2 regions of the Streptomyces sp. NPDC127038 genome follow, and region 1 is predicted to be linked to the other one. Evidence: predicted binding sites of a transcription regulator. Region 1 holds the regulator's gene; the other holds the start of a gene.
What was found. The regulator HspR, encoded in region 1, represses chaperone genes until heat shock. The targets are predictions, from matches to a motif close to TTGAGNNNNNNNNNCTCAA.
Positions count from the first base shown of each region.

Region 2: clpB (ATP-dependent chaperone ClpB) is a predicted target of HspR. The motif match lies at 3,419-3,437, and genes of this name have one in related genera.

Region 1 covers NZ_JBHXDQ010000035.1:1,215-10,801, forward strand. The annotation lists gene ACFWI4_RS23280 (substrate-binding domain-containing protein) at 1-6, opposite strand, end outside; gene ACFWI4_RS23285 (fibronectin type III domain-containing protein) at 288-1,958, shown strand; gene ACFWI4_RS23290 (heat shock protein transcriptional repressor HspR) at 2,026-2,478, opposite strand; gene dnaJ (molecular chaperone DnaJ) at 2,486-3,673, opposite strand; gene grpE (nucleotide exchange factor GrpE) at 3,707-4,366, opposite strand; gene dnaK (molecular chaperone DnaK) at 4,363-6,207, opposite strand; gene ACFWI4_RS23310 (MraY family glycosyltransferase) at 6,355-7,470, opposite strand; gene ACFWI4_RS23315 ((Fe-S)-binding protein) at 7,735-9,587, shown strand, end outside.
Region 2 covers NZ_JBHXDQ010000107.1:10,304-19,890, reverse strand. The annotation lists gene ACFWI4_RS39715 (LuxR C-terminal-related transcriptional regulator) at 1-861, shown strand, start outside; gene ACFWI4_RS39710 (helix-turn-helix transcriptional regulator) at 990-1,982, opposite strand; gene ACFWI4_RS39705 (hypothetical protein) at 2,249-2,461, shown strand; gene ACFWI4_RS39700 (hypothetical protein) at 2,458-2,793, shown strand; gene ACFWI4_RS39695 (pyridoxamine 5'-phosphate oxidase family protein) at 2,955-3,368, opposite strand; gene clpB (ATP-dependent chaperone ClpB) at 3,500-6,112, shown strand; gene ACFWI4_RS39685 (YbjN domain-containing protein) at 6,309-6,842, shown strand; gene ACFWI4_RS39680 (hypothetical protein) at 6,921-8,120, opposite strand; gene ACFWI4_RS39675 (hypothetical protein) at 8,668-9,587, shown strand, end outside.

The DNA of each region.
Region 1 (9,587 bases):
CTTCACATCAGGTGCCTTCCGGGCGAGGTTGCAGCATTGCGACCCAGGTGGCTGAAAGCCAACGCGGCGATCACCTCAGCGTCAAGGAGTAATCACTTAACGAGATGGCAACGGCGTTTCGTGTTCCACAAGTGAACACGACGGGAAAAGACTACGCCCATCCACCGACCGATCCCCTCAGCTTCACCTTCCGTCATTCACAGGTACAACCAACTTCCTTTCACAGGAGTCGTGATCCCCGACGGTTTTTAACTGCCGTTGACGATCAGTCAGACCAGAAGGAAGACATGTTCAGAGCCACCGGCGCACGGGGCACCCTCTCCTCGGCCCTCGTGCTCGCCGCCGCGGGCGGCCTGCTCGGCACGGCCGGCACGGCCGCTTCCGCAGTGACCAACTGCACATCGCCCGTCTATAAGCGGCAGTTCTATGCGAACACCACGTTTTCGGGCACACCCAAGAAGACGGACTGTGACTCCGCGATCGACCAGAACTGGGGCTCGGGCGCACCCGCGGCCGGACTGCCCGCCGACAACTTCGGCGTCCGCTGGACCGTCACCCGCGACTTCGGATCGGGCGGCCCCTTCACCCTCCCCGTCACCGCCCAGGACGGAATACGGGTCTATCTGGATAACTCGCGCAAAGTAGACCTCTGGACGAACGTCTCGGCCACCCGGTCGAAAACGGTCGCCCTCACCATTCCTCCGGGAAAGCACACGCTGCGCGTCGATTTCGCCAACTGGACGGGCAAGGCAAACGTCACTTTCGCCTACAAACCCGTCACGTCCCCGGGCACCGACAAAATCAAGCCACTTGTTCCCACGGGTTCCTCGGCGTCCTACGACAACGCGACCGGCAACGCCCGGATCTCCTGGTCCCGGAGCCCGGAGATGGACCTCGCGGGATACCGCGTCTACCGCCGCCCCAAGGGCGGCAGCACCTGGACCCTGCGCACCACGACCACCGCCACCTCGTACACCGACACGTCCCTCCCGGCGACCGGCGACACGTACTACTACGAGGTCCGCGCCCACGACCGGGCCGGCAACGAGTCCGCGGGCACGGCGGACCGCCCGGTGACCACCGCCGACCGCACGGCCCCGGAGCGCGTCACCGGTCTGTCGGGCCGCGGCACCACCGCGGGCAACGGCCTGTCCTGGCAGCCCTCGTCGGCGGACGTCGACCACTACGAGGTGTGGGCCGCGCCGGTCGGCGGGAGCGACCCCGACGGGCCCGAGCCCGTGTTCGGGACGTCCTACACGGACCCGATCGCCCCGGTGGGCACCGACTACCGCTACACCGTCCACGCCGTCGACCGGGCCGGGAACGTCTCCCCCGTCTCCGACACCCTGACGCTCACGCGCCCGGAGGACTCCACGGCGCCCGCGCCGCACGCGCTCCTGGCCACGCCCGCCGACGCCTCCACCCGCGTCGACTGGACCCCGGCGGACGACCCCGGCGCGATGGTCACCGGGTTCCGCGTCTACCGCCGTACGACCGCACTGGGCCGGTGGACCCTGGTGGGCGGCACCGACGCCACGGGCTCCTCCTTCGACGACACCTCCGCCCCGAAGGGCACCGCGTACTACTACGTCGCCTCGGTCGACGGCCGAGGAGCCGAGTCGGGCCCCTCGGCGCAGACCACCGCCGAGCGGCTCACGCCCGCCACCGCCACCGGTCCCGCGGCCCCGCTGCTGACCGTGGTCTCCGAGGGCGGGACCCGCTTCCCCCTCCAGGTCGGGATACGGCCCGGAACGGGCGACGGGGCACGGCTGCTCAAGGGGTACGCGTGGGACGTCTCCGGTGCCTGCGGCACGAGCGGCCCGCGGTTCACCACCTCGGACACGGTCTCCTGGACGCCCCCGTACACGGGCCCGTGCACCGTCACGGTCAGCGCCGTGGACGTCTACGGCCGGACGGGCGAGGAAGCGGCCTCCGTCGAGGTCATGGTCGCCCGCTGACCGGGCGACGGCACGCGGAAGGGGCCCCCCGGTTCGGACGAACCGGTGGGCCCCTTCGCTTCGAGAACTAGTCGGCCGCCCGCTTGGGGCGCCAGACCACCAGCGCGCTGGTCTGCTGGACCTCCTGGTACGGGACCAGGTCGCGCCGGTAGGAGGCGTGCACGGCGGCCTCGCGCTGCTGCATGGCGGCGGCGGCGCCGTCCAGGGCCGACTCCAGCTCCGCGACGCGGGACTGGAGCGCGGCGACCTGGTTCTCCAGTTCGATGATGCGCTTGATGCCGGCGAGGTTGATGCCCTCGTCCTGCGACAACTGCTGCACGGTGCGCAGCAGCTCGATGTCGCGGGCCGAGTAACGGCGGCCCCGGCCGGCCGTGCGGTCGGGAGAGACCAGACCGAGCCGGTCGTACTGACGCAGGGTCTGCGGGTGCAGTCCGGAGAGCTGGGCCGCCACCGAGATGACGTAGACCGGGGTCTCCTCGGTCAGTTCATAGGGGTTGCGTCGACGACCGGTCGTGTCCATGGCTCCGTCATGCTCCCTTCGCGGCCTGGAACAGCTCCGCCCGCGGATCCTCACCCGCGGTCGCCTCTCGATACGCCTCCAGAGCGTCACGAGCCTTGCCGGACAGGTCCTGGGGGACCGTCACCTCGACGGTGACCAGCAGGTCGCCCCGGGTGCCGTCCTTGCGGACCGCGCCCCTGCCCCGGGCGCGCATGGTGCGCCCGTTCGGAGTGCCCGGCGGCAGCTTCAGCGTCACCGGAGGACCGCCCAGCGTCGGGACCTTCACCTCGCCGCCGAGCGCCGCCTCCGCGAAGGTGACGGGCACGGTGACGGTGAGGTTGTCGTCCTTGCGGCCGAAGACCGGGTGACCGTCCACGTGGACGGTGACGTACAGGTCACCGGCCGGACCTCCCCGCTCTCCGGGAGCGCCCTTGCCGCGCAGCCGGATCCGCTGGTTGTCGCTGACACCCGCGGGGATCCGGACCTGCATCGTGCGGGACGACTTGGCCCGCCCGCTGCCCGCGCACTCCATGCAGGGGTGCTCGGCGATGAGGCCGCGGCCCTTGCAGTCCGGGCACGGGTCCGTGAGCGAGAACCCGCCGCCCGAGCCGCGCGCCACCTGGCCGGTGCCGACGCAGGTCGGGCACACACGCGGTGTGCCGTTCTTGTCGCCGGTTCCCGAACAGGCCTTGCAGGCCGCCTGCGAGGTCATCCGCAGCGGAACGGTCGCGCCGTCCACCGCCTCCGTGAAGGAGAGCGTGACCTCGGTGTCGATGTCCTGGCCGCGCCGGGGCTGCGTACGCGTGCCCGGTCCGGCGCCGCCCCGGTTGAACAGGCCGCCGAAGACGTCGCCGATGCCGCCGCCGAAGCCGCCGGCCCCTCCCGCTCCCTGGCCCTGGGCGCCGCCTCCGAAGAGGTCACCCAGGTCGAAGTTGAAGTTGCCGCCGCCCGCGCCGGGACCCGGACGGAAGCCACCGCTGCCGAAGAGGGCGCGTGCCTCGTCGTACTCCTTGCGCTTCTTGGGGTCGCCGAGCACGTCGTTGGCCTCGGAGATCTCCTTGAAGCGCTCCTCCGCCTTGGCGTTGCCCTTGTTGGCGTCCGGGTGGAACTCGCGGGCGAGCTTCCGGTACGCCTTCTTGATCTCGGCCTCGGTGGCGTCCTTGGGGACGCCGAGGACCTTGTAGAAGTCCTTCTCGATGAAGTCCTTGGTGCTCATCCCCGACGTCCCTCCTCCCTCGTCCGTTCAAGCTCAGCCCTCGTCCGGGCCACCGCTCTCCTTGTCGTCGGCCGCGTCGGCCGATTCCTCGGCCTTGACCGTCTGCGCCCCCGGCTGCGGCTCGGCGACGGCGACCCGCGCGGGGCGGATGGTCCGTTCGCCGAAGCGATACCCCGGCTGGAGAATCGCCACGCACGTCGTCTCCGTGACGTCCGGCGCGTACGAGTGCATCAGGGCCTCGTGGATCGTCGGGTCGAAGGGCTCGCCCTCCTTGCCGAACTGCTGGAGTCCCATCTTCGCCGCGACGGTCTCCAGCGATTCGGCGACGGACTTGAATCCGCCGACGAGCTCGCCGTGGTCCCGCGCGCGGCCGATGTCGTCGAGCACGGGCAGGAGCTCGGTCAGGAGGCTCGCCACGGCGACCTCCCTGACCGCGATCCGGTCGCGCTCGATGCGGCGGCGGTAGTTCTGGAACTCGGCCTGGAGCCGCTGGAGGTCCGCGGTGCGCTCGGACAGTGCCATGCGCGCCTGGTCCAGCTGGGCCGTCAGGCCGGTCAACTGTGCTGCTGCGTCCCCGTCCGGGGCCGCCGCCCCCTCCGCAGAGGGGGTGGCGGTCTGCGGCTCGGCGTCGTCAGAGGTGGCGCCGGAAGGGACGTCGGGCTGCTCTTCGAAGCCCGGGGTCTCCTCCGTCACGCGGCACCGTCCCGGCGGTCCTCGTCGACGATCTCGGCGTCGACGACGTCGTCGTCGGCCTTCGGGGCCTCGGAGCCGTGGGCGTCGCCGCCGGTGGCCTGGGAGGCCTGGGCGTCGGCGTACATGGCCTGGCCGAGCTTCTGCGAGACCGCGGCGACCTTCTCGGTCGCGGTGCGGATCTCCGCGATGTCCTCGCCCTTGAGCGCGGCCTTCAGCTCCTCGACGGAGGCCTCGACCTCGGTCTTGATCTCGCCGGGGACCTTGTCCTCGTTGTCCTTGAGGAACTTCTCGGTCTGGTAGACGAGCTGCTCGCCCTGGTTGCGGGTCTCGGCGGCCTCGCGGCGGGCGTGGTCCTCCTCCGCGTACTTCTCGGCCTCCTGGCGCATGCGGTCGACCTCGTCCTTCGGCAGCGAGGAGCCACCGGTGACGGTCATCTTCTGCTCCTTGCCCGTGCCGAGGTCCTTCGCGGTCACGTGCATGATGCCGTTGGCGTCGATGTCGAAGGCGACCTCGATCTGCGGGACACCGCGCGGGGCCGGCGGCAGACCGGTCAGCTCGAACATGCCGAGCTTCTTGTTGTACGCCGCGATCTCGCGCTCGCCCTGGTAGACCTGGATCTGCACGGAGGGCTGGTTGTCCTCGGCCGTCGTGAAGATCTCGGACCGCTTGGTCGGGATCGTGGTGTTGCGCTCGATGAGCTTGGTCATGATCCCTCCCTTGGTCTCGATGCCGAGGGACAGCGGGGTCACGTCGAGGAGCAGGACGTCCTTGACCTCACCCTTGAGGACACCGGCCTGGAGGGCCGCGCCGATGGCGACGACCTCGTCCGGGTTCACACCCTTGTTGGCCTCGTTGCCGCCGGTCAGCTCCTTGACGAGCTCGGCGACGGCGGGCATACGGGTGGAACCGCCGACGAGAACGACGTGGTCGATCTCGGACAGCTGGATGCCCGCGTCCTTGATGACGTTGTGGAACGGCGTCTTGCAGCGCTCCAGGAGGTCGGCCGTCAGCTGCTGGAACTGGGCGCGCGTGAGCTTCTCGTCCAGGTGCAGCGGGCCCTCGGCGGAAGCCGTGATGTAGGGCAGGTTGATCGAGGTCTCGGTGGACGAGGACAGCTCGATCTTGGCCTTCTCGGCGGCCTCGCGCAGACGCTGGAGCGCCATCTTGTCCTTGGCGAGGTCCACACCGTGGCCGGAGCGGAACTGCTGCACCAGGTAGTCGACGACGCGCTGGTCCCAGTCGTCACCACCGAGGTGGTTGTCACCGTTGGTGGCCTTCACCTCGACGACGCCGTCGCCGATCTCCAGCAGGGACACGTCGAAGGTGCCGCCACCGAGGTCGAAGACGAGGATCGTCTGGTCGTCCTTGTCGAGGCCGTACGCCAGCGCGGCGGCGGTCGGCTCGTTGACGATACGAAGGACGTTCAGACCGGCGATCTCGCCGGCTTCCTTCGTCGCCTGACGCTCGGAGTCGTTGAAGTACGCCGGGACGGTGATGACCGCGTCGGCCACCTTCTCGCCCAGGTACGCCTCGGCGTCGCGCTTCAGCTTCTGCAGGATGAAGGCGCTCATCTGCTGCGGGTTGAAGCTCTTGCCGTCGAGCTCGATCTTCCAGTCGGTGCCCATGTGACGCTTCACCGAACGGATGGTCCGGTCCACGTTGGTGACCGCCTGGCGCTTGGCGACCTCGCCGACGAGCACCTCGCCGTTCTTCGCGAAGGCGACGACGGACGGCGTGGTCCTGGCGCCTTCGGCGTTGGTGATGACGGTGGGCTCGCCGCCTTCGAGAACGCTGACGACGGAGTTAGTCGTGCCCAGGTCGATGCCGACCGCACGTGCCATTTCGATTCCTCCAGCAATGACTTGAGTGGAACGGACTCAAGTGTGCACGACGTCCGCCCCCTGGTCAACAGACCTGAGTCGACGGGGCTCAACTCTTATCCGCTCCTTACACGCATGGAGCCTCTGAACTGGGGTTTTCTCGCAGAGTCAGTGAACCTTCACCGCGCCAGGTGCCTCCGGACGGGGACGCCCCGGACGCCCGAGCACCCTCGGGACGGGTCCCCCGGGAGCCGGGATGGCATGCGGAGGGGTACGGCGCGGACGGACCCCGGGACGTACGGCCCCGGCGACGGCGACCGCCGACACGGCGCCCGCCACCCACCAGGCGGCTCCCGCCCCGAGCCAGCCGAGGTCGATGCACAGCCCCACGGACGCGGCCGCGAACGCGGCCAGACCCGTCACGACCATGACCCCCTGCCGGGTGAGTCCCGCCCGCCGCAGCCGGTGCACCAGATGGTCGGGCGCCGGGCGCAGCAGCGGCCACCCGGCCCGCCCCCGCGACACCAGGACCAGCAGGGCGTCGGCGCTGGCCACGGCCGTCAGCGCGAAGGCGGCGCCGAGTCCGGGCCCGGCCGGCCGCTCCGCCTGCACCAGCACGACGGCCGAGGCCAGCAGGAAGCCGGCGAACAGCGACCCGCAGCGACCCGGCGCGATCCGGGCGGGGGGCCATCCCTGCATCAGGAAGCCGGTGAGGGCGGCGGCCAGCACGCTGAGCAGCGCGGCGAGGCCGTCCATGAGCCCGGCGGCGGCGCAGCCGCTGAGGGCGAAGGCGGTGATGACACCGACCGTCCCCATCACCCCGTCCGCGTGGTCGAGGGAGCGGAAGGCCTGCGTGACGAGGACGATCCAGACCACGGCCAGCACCCCGGCCGGCGCCCCGAGTTCACCGAAGGGGACGGTCAGCGCGGCGGCGACGGCGACCCCCGCCACGCACACCACCGGGGGCACGGGCAGGAGATCGGCGGCCAGACCGAGCAGCGCGACCACGATCGCGGCGGCCAGCAGCCGCCCGGCGTCCGCGCCGAGCGGGGCGGCGCCGGTCCAGTTCCCGGCCCAGCCGACGAGCGCCGTGGCGCCCGCCACGGCGACCCCGCCGAGGAGCGGGACGGGACGCGCCTTCACGGGCGCCCGGGGTCTCGCGCGGCGGGCACGAAGCCCCGTCCCGTCGGCCGGGCCGAGGCGCAGGGAGAGCGACCGCAGCAGCGCGGAGAGCGTGGCGGTCAGGAGGAGAGCGGCGGTGGCGGCCGTGATTCCGTACAGCACGTCGCCAATTTAGGGGTAATTGTCACAGTATTGGGTGAATAACACGATCGGGTTTACGTGTCCTGTCGTCACGGGGTGAACCGGACCCCGTGCCCGGCTCCCGGGCCCCCACTCAGGCATCCCTCAGCGACGCAGATCACCGCACCGCTGACTACAGTGCGGCGGAGGAAGTGGGTAGTCTCAGACGGACTGCATAAGTTACCGCTTAGTAATCACCTTCGAGGTCACCTCGAAGAACACCTCGCAGGCCCGAGGAGCCCCCGAATGCAACTCGCCGCGATCATCGTGTCGCTGGTCCTGACCGTGGTCGGCGTCGCGCTGATCGCGCGGGCCGTCGCGCAGATCTACCGGTTCATCAAGCTCGGCCAGCCCGTACCCGCCGGCAGCCGCACCGACGACTGGAAGGCCCGCAGCGTCACGCTGGCCAAGGAATTCGTCGGCCACACCCGGATGAACCGGTGGGGGATCATCGGCGTCGCGCACTGGTTCGTGGCCGTCGGCTTCCTGACGCTCGGCCTGACGATCGTCACGGCCTACGGCCAGCTGTTCAAGGCCGACTGGACGCTCCCGGTGCTCGGCGGCTTCCTCCCGTACGAGCTCTACACCGAGTTCATCGCCCTGTTCACGACGCTCGGCATCCTCGTACTGATCGCCGTCCGCCAGCTGAACCGCCCCTCGAAGCCGGGCCGCAAGTCCCGCTTCGCCGGCTCCAAGACCGGCCAGGCCTACTTCGTCGAGGCCGTGATCCTCGTCATCGGCCTCGCGATCATGACCCTGCGCGGCCTCGAAGGCGCCCTGCACGGCGTCGACCACTACGAAGCCGCTTACTGGGCCTCGTACCCCCTGGTCGCCGCCTTCAAGGGCCTGAGCCTCGGCACCCTCCAGAACCTGGTCTACCTGACCGCCATGATCAAGCTCGGCGTCACCATGGGCTGGGCGATCACGGTCGGCCTGAACACCAACATGGGCGTCGCCTGGCACCGCTTCCTCGCCTTCCCGAACATCTGGTTCAAGCGCGACGCCAAGGGCGCGACCGCGCTCGGCGAGCTGCTCCCGATGACCAGCGGCGGCAAGGCCATCGACTTCACCGACCCCGGTGAGGACGACGTCTTCGGTGTCTCCCAGGTCGAGCAGTTCTCCTGGAAGGGCCTGCTCGACTTCTCCACCTGCACCGAGTGCGGCCGCTGCCAGTCGCAGTGCCCCGCCTGGAACACCGGCAAGCCGCTCTCCCCCAAGCTCCTCATCATGTCGCTGCGCGACCACGCGCACGCCAAGGCCCCGTACCTGCTGGCCGGCGGCGGCAAGGACATGGAAGGCAACGAGAAGGCCTCCGAGGAGCAGCTCAAGGACGTGCCCGCGGCCGCCCTGGCCGAGGCCGAGCGCCCGCTGATCGGCACCGCGGAAGAGAACGGCGTCATCGACCCCGACGTCCTGTGGTCCTGTACCACCTGCGGCGCCTGCGTCGAGCAGTGCCCGGTCGACATCGAGCACATCGACCACATCGTCGACATGCGCCGCTACCAGGTGATGATCGAGAGCGCGTTCCCGTCCGAGGCGGGCACGATGCTCAAGAACCTGGAGAAGAAGGGCAACCCCTGGGGCCTTGCCAAGAAGCAGCGCCTGGAGTGGACGAAGGAGGTCGACTTCGAGATCCCCGTCGTCGGCCGCGACATCGAGGACCTCAGCGAGATCGAGTACCTCTACTGGGTCGGCTGCGCCGGCGCCCTGGAGGACCGCGCCAAGAAGACCACCAAGGCCTTCGCGGAACTGCTGCACATGGCGGGCGTCAAGTTCGCGATCATGGGCGGCGACGAGAAGTGCACCGGTGACTCCGCCCGCCGCCTCGGCAACGAGCCCCTCTTCCAGGAGCTCGGCATGGAGAACGTCGCCGCGCTGAACATGGCGTTCGGCGAGGATGACGAGGACGAGTCGACCAAGAAGCCGAAGTCGGCCAAGAAGATCGTCGCCACCTGCCCGCACTGCCTCAACACCATCGGCAACGAGTACCCGCAGCTCGGCGGCGACTACGAGGTCATCCACCACACCCAGCTGCTCCAGCACCTCATCGACGAGGGCAAGCTGCTCCCGGTGACCCCGGTCGAGGGTCTGATCACGTA
Region 2 (9,587 bases), on a different contig from region 1:
GCGGGTCTCGGCGGCCGGGTCCGGGCGCCGTCCGAGGGCGTGGCGATCCGTGTCCTCGACGGACTTCCGAGGATCCACGCCGCCATGGACAAGGCGACCGAGGAGTGCACCCGCGAGGTGCTCACCGTGCAGCCGGGCGGCATCCGGCGCGAGGACGAACTCGTCGAGGGCCTGCACCGGGCGCTGGAGATGCGGCGGCGCGGGGTGCGCATGCGCGACCTGTACACCCATGTGGCCCGGCACGGCCAAGGCCTCCTGAACTACATGGAGTTGATGGGCGACGCGGCCGAGGCCCGCACCCTCGACGAGGTCGTGGAGCGGCTCATCCTGTTCGACCGCACGGTCGCCTTCATCCCCGCCAACCCGGACCGCACGATCGCGCTGGAGCTGCGCCACCCCGCGCTGGTCGACTACCTGGTGACGGTCTTCGAACGGCTGTGGCGCCTGGGGATCCCGCTGACCTCGCCCCTGCCCGCGACGGGCATCGAGGGCATCACCCACCGGGAGCGGTCCATCGCCGCGCTGCTGGCCGAGGGGCATCAGGACGCGGTCGTCGCGGAGCGCCTGGGCATCAGCGTGCGGACGTGCCGGGCCCACATCGCCCGGCTGTCGGAGACGCTGGGCGCCGCGAGCCGGACGCAGTTGGGCGTACGGATCGCCCAGGCGGGCCTCGACGGGCCGCAGCGTTCTCCCGGAGCCGGAGCCGGAGCCGGAGCCGGAGCGGATGCCGGCGCCGAGGCCGGTACCGGAACGGAAACCGGGGACGAGACCGGAGACGGGGTCGGCCCCGGTGCCGCGACCGGTGCCGAAGCCACCGCGGCCCCCGCCGTCCCGGACCGCGGATCGCCGGCCGGCCGTTGACGGCGGTGGTACGGGCGGGTCGTGGGGGGCCCGGAGTCCCGCCCCGCGGACCGGGCGTCCGCCTGCACGGGGTCCGCCTGCACGGGGTCCGTCGGGCGCGTTGTCGCGCGAGGTCCTGTCGGCCCGGGTCACTCCCCTCCCTCGGGCTGGTCCAGGAGCCCCGACTGCGCTATCAGGAAGCCGAGTTGGGCCCGGCTCCCACTGCCGAGGGCGGAGGCCAGCTTGGCGATGTGGGCCCGGCAGGTGCGGACGTTCATCCCCAGCCGGCGGGCTATGGCCTCGTCCACGTGCCCTTCGATGAGCAGCTTGGCGATGGACCGCTGCACGCCGGTGATGCCGTTGGGGCCGACGTCGTTGGGGACGTCCTCGGTGAGCGGGACCGCGCGCTGCCAGAGCTGCTCGAAGACCTTGCTCAGGTACAGCACCAGTCCGGGGTGGCGGAGTTCGAGGGCCACCCGCCGGTCGTCGCTGGCCGGTATGAAGGCCACGGTCCGGTCGAAGACGATCAGCCGCTCGATGAGCTCCTCCAGGGTGCGGACCTGGATCCGGCCACCGGATATGCGCTCCACGTAGGCGAGCGTCCCCTGGCTGTGCCGGGCGGTGTGCTGGTACAGCGTCCGGATGCGGACGCCCCGGTCGGTGAGCGGTCGGTCCCGCTCCAGGGCCTGCATCAGGGCGTCGGCGGGCCTTCCCCCGCCGGGCTGGATCGTCAGCATCTCCGTCTGGCACTCGGCGGTGGCCGAATTGAGCGCCGCGTTGATCCGGTCGAATCCCTCCAGGACCGTGATCGCGTGGCTGCTCGCGGTGCTCTGCGTGCTGATCGCGATGAACGGGTCGAAGGAGTCGGTCAGTTCGATCGCGAGGCGCCGGCGCTCCTGGATCTCCCGCTCCAGGGGCTGGAGGCGTTGGGCGAGCGCGACGGACGGCGGGACGGGACGCAGCCACTTCTCGTCGTCGGGGTCGGGATGAAGCAGCGCGAACTCCAAGAGGCAAGGGGCCGTTTCCACTTCGACCCGAGTGATACGGCCGGAGTGCAACGCACTGGCGTAAAGGCGTGTTCCTTCGTCACACAACGTGGTGACAGCGTGGGGATGTGTCGGTTGTGAGTTCTTTGTGGGCAAATCTCCACCCCCCAGGGTCCTGAACGTGCAGGAACATGATGCATCGCTGCTGTGGCATTGACGTGCCTGAATGAGCCATCGTCTTGTGACGACGGGGGAGAAGATTCCATCAAGTGAGGACGAAGCCGACTATGCGAGCGAGATTGCTTGGTTCAGTGCTTGCCGCAGTCTTCTCTGTCGCTGTGGCGTCCGGCTCCCTGGGGGCCTCGGGTCTTGATGCCGGGGGTGCCCGGACCTGGGCCGTTCCGGACAGCGGTTGGACCAGTGTGAAGGCGACCGTGGCGGACAGCGGCTGGACCGCTGCCGAGGCGGTCCCGGGGGACAGCGGCTGGACCGACATCGAGGCCGCGGCGCTTCCCGGCGACAGTGGCTGGAACAGCGTGAAGGCGACCGTGGCGGACAGCGGCTGGAACGGCGCCGAGGCCACGACCCTGTCGGACAGCGGCTGGACGATCGTCTCCGCGAGCGCAGAAGCATGAGCATTCCTCCCGACGACCGTTCCTTCCGCCGCGAGATGGCGACGGCCTACCGGTCCGGCTGGCACTTCATCGACCTGGTCACCGCCATCCCCTACAGCGGTGACTCGCTGATGGTGACCGTCTTCGGAGAGCCCGTCGTCGTCACCCGCGACGACGACGAGGACGTGCGGGCGTACCGGTGTCTGCGGCGGCCTCGGGGGGCGCCGCAGCCCGTCCGGTGCGCCATCCGGTACGGCATGATCTTCGTCAACCTCGACCAGCGTGACCACCAGCTCACCGGACCCGATGTCCCGGACGTCGAGACCATCGCAGCCACCCCCCGCAGTGCCTGACGCGATTCCCCCGTCGTAGTAGATCGCGCAGGTACTTCCCCCCGCAGCGGCGTCACCGTGACCTGAACACGGTGACGCCGCTGTAGTTTCCGGGGAGATCCCCGGGTTCCGGCCCGTTTCCGCGAGGGCCCCGGCCGGCCCCCGGATCTCCGCTCGCGGTCTCATCCCCGGCCCATCGCCGCCGTGAGCTCGATCTCGATCGCCACGCGCGCCGGGTTCGGCGACGGGGTGCGCTCGTAGCGCTCCGCGTAGCGCCGTACCGCCTCCGCAACGCGCGCCGGGTCCGTGACGACCCGCGCCCGCCCCTCCAGCGTGGCCCAGCGCGCCCCCTCCACCTGGCACACCGCCACCCGCGCCCCGTCCGCCCCGGCCGCCAGTACGTGGGCGACCTTCCGGCTGGACTTGTTCGTGATCACCCGAGCGAGACCGGCCTCGGGGTCGTATGTAACGCCGACGGGCACGACGTGCGGGCTGCCGTCGGGCCGGAGGGTGGTCAGCGTGCACAGCCGGCGCTCGCGCCAGAAGCTCAGGTAGGCGGCGTCGGGCTGCCGCGGGTCCACCGTATGGGAAGCCATGAGGCCTGAATCTACGCCTGGTGGCTGTCCAATTTCCGGCTCTTCCAGCCTTGAGCGGAATAGACTCAACTTTGTGTACGCTGGATGAGTCAGGGAACGGTCAGGAACACCAGGAGGAGGAGAACGCGAACGTGGACGCCGAGCTGACCAACAGGAGCCGGGACGCGATCAACGCGGCCAGCAGCCGCGCCGTACGGGAGGGGCACCCGGACCTCACCCCCGCCCACCTGCTGCTCGCTCTGCTCGAGGGGCAGGACAACGAGAACATCATCGATCTGCTGGCGGTCGTCGACGCCGATCAGGCGGAGGTCCGGGCCGGCGCCGAACGCGTCCTCGCGGGCCTGCCCAGCGTGACCGGCTCCACCGTCGCGCCCCCCCAGCCGAACCGCGAGGCGCTCGCCGTCATCGCGGACGCCGCCGAGCGCGCCAAGGAGCTGGGCGACGAGTTCATCTCCACCGAACACCTGCTCATCGGGATCGCCGCGAAGGGCGGGGGGATCGCCGACGTACTCTCCCGACAGGGAGCGAGCGCGAAGAAGCTGCTCGACGCGTTCCAGAAGACCAGGGGAGGGCGCCGGGTGACGACCGCGGATCCCGAGGGCCAGTACAAGGCGCTCGAAAAGTTCGGCACCGACTTCACCGCCGCCGCGCGTGAGGGCAGACTCGACCCCGTCATCGGCCGGGACCACGAGATCCGCCGGGTGGTGCAGGTCCTGTCCCGCCGTACCAAGAACAACCCCGTGCTCATCGGGGAGCCCGGCGTCGGCAAGACCGCCGTCGTCGAGGGCCTCGCCCAGCGGATCGTGAAGGGCGACGTCCCCGAGTCCCTGAAGAACAAGCGGCTCGTCTCGCTCGACCTCGGCGCGATGGTGGCGGGCGCGAAGTACCGCGGCGAGTTCGAGGAGCGCCTGAAGACCGTGCTCGCGGAGATCAAGGACTCCGACGGGCAGATCATCACCTTCATCGACGAGCTGCACACCGTCGTCGGCGCCGGCGCGGGCGGCGACTCCGCCATGGACGCCGGCAACATGCTCAAGCCCATGCTGGCCCGCGGCGAGCTCCGCATGGTCGGCGCCACCACCCTGGACGAGTACCGCGAGCGGATCGAGAAGGACCCGGCGCTGGAGCGGCGCTTCCAGCAGGTGCTGGTCGCCGAGCCCACGGTCGAGGACACCATCGCCATCCTGCGCGGGCTCAAGGGGCGCTACGAGGCCCACCACAAGGTCCAGATCGCCGACTCGGCGCTGGTGGCCGCCGCGAGCCTGTCCGACCGCTACATCACCTCCCGGTTCCTCCCCGACAAGGCCATCGACCTCGTCGACGAGGCCGCCTCACGGCTGCGCATGGAGATCGACTCCTCGCCGGTCGAGATCGACGAGCTCCAGCGGGTCGTCGACCGGCTGAAGATGGAGGAGCTGGCGATCGGCAAGGAGACGGACGCCGCCAGCAGGGACCGGCTGGACCGGCTGCGCCGCGACCTCGCCGACAAGGAGGAGGAGCTCCGCGGCCTCAACGCCCGCTGGGAGAAGGAGAAGCAGTCCCTCAACCGGGTCGGCGAGCTGAAGGAGAAGCTCGACGAACTGCGCGGCCAGGCCGAACGCGCCCAGCGCGACGGCGACTTCGACACCGCCTCCAAGCTGCTCTACGGCGAGATCCCCACGCTGGAGCGGGACTTGGAGGAAGCCTCGCAGGCCGAGGAGGAGGTCTCCAAGGACACCATGGTCAAGGAGGAGGTCGGGCCCGACGACATCGCGGACGTCGTCGGCTCCTGGACCGGCATTCCCGCCGGCCGCCTCCTGGAGGGCGAGACGCAGAAGCTGCTGCGCATGGAGGAGGAACTGGGCCGCCGGCTGATCGGCCAGGCCGAGGCCGTGGGGGCGGTGTCCGACGCCGTGCGGCGCACCCGTGCCGGGATCGCCGACCCGGACCGGCCCACCGGCTCCTTCCTCTTCCTCGGCCCCACGGGCGTCGGCAAGACCGAACTCGCCAAGGCCCTGGCCGACTTCCTCTTCGACGACGAGCGGGCGATGATCCGCATCGACATGTCGGAGTACGGCGAGAAGCACAGCGTGGCCCGGCTGGTCGGCGCGCCTCCCGGGTACATCGGCTACGAGGAGGGCGGCCAGCTCACCGAGGCCGTGCGCCGCCGCCCGTACAGCGTGATCCTGCTCGACGAGGTGGAGAAGGCGCACCCGGAGGTCTTCGACATCCTGCTCCAGGTGCTGGACGACGGGCGGCTGACGGACGGTCAGGGGCGGACGGTCGACTTCCGCAACACCATCCTGATCCTCACCTCGAACCTCGGCAGCCAGTTCCTGAGCGGGCAGAGCCTCGCCGATCCGTCGGCCTCCGACGAGGAGCGCAAGCGGCAGGTCCTGGACGTCGTCCGCGCCTCCTTCAAGCCGGAGTTCCTGAACCGGCTGGACGACCTCGTCGTCTTCTCCGCCCTCGACCAGCAGGAGCTGGAGCGCATCGCCAGGCTCCAGATCGACTCCCTGGCACGACGGCTCGCCGAGCGCCGGCTCACCCTGGAGGTCACCGACGCGGCGCTGGCCTGGCTCGCCGAGGAGGGCAACGATCCGGCGTACGGAGCGCGCCCGCTGCGCCGCCTCGTCCAGACCGCCATCGGCGACCGGCTGGCCAAGGAGATCCTGGCCGGCGAGGTCAAGGACGGCGACACGGTCCGGGTCGACGCCTTCGGCGACGGCCTGATCGTGGGCCCGGCCACGGGCAAGACCCTGTAACCGGCACCGGGGGCCGGCACCGGCACCTGCGGGGGGAGGGTCCGCGGCACACCGCCGCGGGCCCTCCCTTTTGCCGCTCCGAGGCCCGCGCGTGACCGGATCTTGTCAGCCCCCGGCGGACAGGGCCCGCCAGAGGTTGCCACTCCCCGCCCCGCATGAGAGAGGATGGCGGTATCCGTACGAAGGGAAATACACGGTGAGCATCGACCCGTCCTCGATTCCGAATTTCGGGGGCCAGCCCGAGCCGCAGTCCGGCGGCCCCGCCGGCCCCGTGGTCCCGGATCAGGACCTCGTGAAGCAGCTCCTGGAGCAGATGGAGCTGAAGTACGTCGTCGACGACGAGGGTGACCTCGCGGCGCCGTGGGAGGAGTTCCGTACGTACTTCATGTTCCGTGGCGAGGCGGACCAGCAGGTCTTCTCGGTGCGGACGTTCTACGACCGGCCGCACCAGCTCGAGGAGAAGCCCGCGCTCCTGGAGTCGATCGACGACTGGAACCGCCGCACGCTGTGGCCCAAGGTCTACAGCCACACCCACGACGACGGCACCGTCCGCCTGATCGGCGAGGCGCAGATGCTGATCGGCACCGGCGTCAGCCTGGAGCACTTCGTGTCCTCCACGGTCAGCTGGGTGCGTGCCGCCATCGAGTTCGACAAGTGGCTCGTCGAGCAGCTCGGCCTCGAGCAGGAGATCAACGAGGCGGACAAGCCCGAGGACGACGAGGACGAGTAGGTCCGCCCTCCGTCCGTCCCCCGCGGCGCCGCTTCCCCGCGCGTGCACCGGCCCCTGGGACAGGCACCACGGTCTGTCCTAGAGCGGGGTGTGCGCGATCACGACCAGATAGGCGCCGTAGGCGAACGAGAGCCCGGCCAGGGCACCGACCACCAGGGTCGCGTGCCAGGGCCGGGCTCTCGCCGTCCGTACCAGGGCGCGGGCCAGCGGCAGCAGCAGCGGGAACGCCGGGAGCAGGAAGCGCGGCTTCGACTCGAAGAAGCCCGAGCCGCCCAGCGCGATCAGCAGCAGGATCCCGCTGTGGACCAGCAGCGGCAGCGGCGCCCGGTCCGCGATCAGCAGCCCGTACAGGAGCACGGCCGCAGCGACGATCACCATCGTCATGGGGAACACGAAACGGTCCCCGTGCAGCAGCAGGTGCTTGACGAAGTGCAGCGAGCCCCGGCCGAGGTCGAAGCGCGAGCCCCACAGCCGCTGCACCTGGAAGTAGCCGCCGAGCCAGTCGCCCTCGCGGTGGCCCACCCACAGGACGTAGCCGGTCCAGCCGAGGGGCGCGAGCGCCGCGCCCGTCCACACCCTGTGGGAAACTTTTCCGCGGTGGCGCCAGATCTCCTGCGCCGCCCCCACGAGGACCGCCGCGGCCACCGCGAAGCCGTTGGGCCGGGACAGCCCCGCGAGCGCGGCCAGCGAGCCGGCCCACAGCCAGCGTCCGTCCAGCACCGCGTACAGCGACCAGGCGGCGAACGCGGTCAGTACGGGCTCGGTGTACGCCATCGACAGCACCACCGAGTGCGGCAGCAGCCCCCACAGCAGCACCAGCGCCGTACCGACCGCCCGGCCGTGCAGCCGGGCGCCGATCGCGTACATCCCGCACGCCGCGGCCGCCGCCGCGGCCCAGGAGACCAGCAGGCCCGCCGAGCCCCCGGTCAGCGGGGTCAGCGTGGTCACGGCCCGGACGAGTGCCGGGTACAGGGGGAAGAACGCGAGGTCGCTGTGGACGACCGTGGGGTGGAAGTGGAGCGTTCTGCCGTAGCCGTGCGCGGCGATCCCCAGGTACCAGGCCGAGTCCCAGGACCGTGCGAGCAGCGCGACCGGGTGTCTGCCGGTGGCCCAGGCCGTCCCGGCGAGCACGAGGAGACCGGCCAGGCGCGCGGCGGCGAACAGACCGAGCGCCGTGATCGCGGCGGACGGCAGGCCGCGGGCCGCGCGGGAGGGGTGGACGGCGGGGTCGCGGGGCTCCCGGAGAGCGGGGCGAGTGAGGGTACTCGGGTGGGTCACACCCCGAACTGTGCGTTCCCTACGGGGTATTCGCGAGCTTTGATCCTCCGTGCGGGTTCGCTTGCCGACCCCCCGGCGCGCCGCCCACACCCGAACCACCGACGATGCTAAACGGCTCGGCCGCGGGCTTGTCCGGTTCGGCCGCGGGCCCTGCCCTGGCACCGCCACGGGCTTGTCCGGCTCCGCCAGGGGCTTGTCCGGTTCGGCCGCGGGCCCTGCCCTGGCTCTGCCACGGGCCTGTCCGGCTCCGCCGCGGGCCCTGTCCGGCTCCGCGACGGGCTTGCCCTGGCTCGGCCGCGGGCCCTGCCCCGGCTCCGCCACGGGCTTCCCCGGCTCCGCCACGGCCCCTGCCCCGGCTCGGTCCGGGCCTTGCCCCGGCTCCGTCCGCGCTCTCCCCCGCCCGGCCCCGTCGCGTCCCCTCCCCCACTGCTGTCCCGGGCAGTCCGGGGAGGGGGCGGCACGCTGCTGTTCCCGAGCAGTCCAGGGGAGTGGAACACTGCCGTCCCCGGGCAGTGGTGGGGCGGTGATCGTCACGCATAATCCTGGCGTGCCAGAGACCCCGGCTTCGATACCGGCCCCGCTGCCCGCTCCTCCTCCGCTCCCGTCCGTTCCCGCGGACGTGCCCGTCTGGTCCTCCGGCCGGGCGGCCCGGTGGTCGGCCGTCCGGCACGCGCCCTGGGCGCGCCCCCTGTGGTCCGTACTGGCACTGGTGGTCACCGTGGTGTGGGCGATCGCCGTCTCGCCCGAGCCGCCGTGCACCGACGCGGTGCCCTGCGGTGCCGACTGGCTCGGCATGACGGAGACGGGCCTGGCCGTGGGCATGCTCGCCTGGATCGCCTGGCTGCCGGAACTGACCCTGGTCGCGGCCCCCGTCCTGGCGGCGGTCGTGGCCTGGCTGGAACTCCCGGACGCGGGGCCCGGCCCCCTCGCCGCGAACCTCTGCGTCCTCGCGGCTCTCGGCTTCGACTGGGCCGCCGCCATGGAACGGCTCGCCGCCCGCCGCCGGCAGCGGGACCTGGCGACGGACGGGACCACCGCGCGCCACGCCCTCCCCGTACCCCTCGCCCCGCTGCGGCGCGGACTGATCCTCGCCGGGGCGGGACTGGTGCTCATCGCCGTCGCCGGCCTCTGCGCGGCCGAAGGCCTCGTGGGCGTCCACGACGACCTGCGGCACGCGGACCGCGCGGTCCGCACCACGGCGAAGGTGGTCGGCCACGACGACTCGGTCCGGGTGCGGACGGCTGACGGGCGGCGGCTCACGCTGGACTCGTACCTCCCGGAGGACCACCCGGTCGGCGGCTCCCTGACCGTGCTGGAGGACGGGTCGTGGCGGCGCCTCGCGTCCGAGCCGTACGACGCCAGGTTTCCCCAGCTGGGGCTTCTGGCCGCCGGCCTTCCCGGGCTCGCCCTGCTCGTGGCCGGTCTGCTCGCGCGCCGCCGTGCCGCCGCGCTGCGGCGCGGACCGGT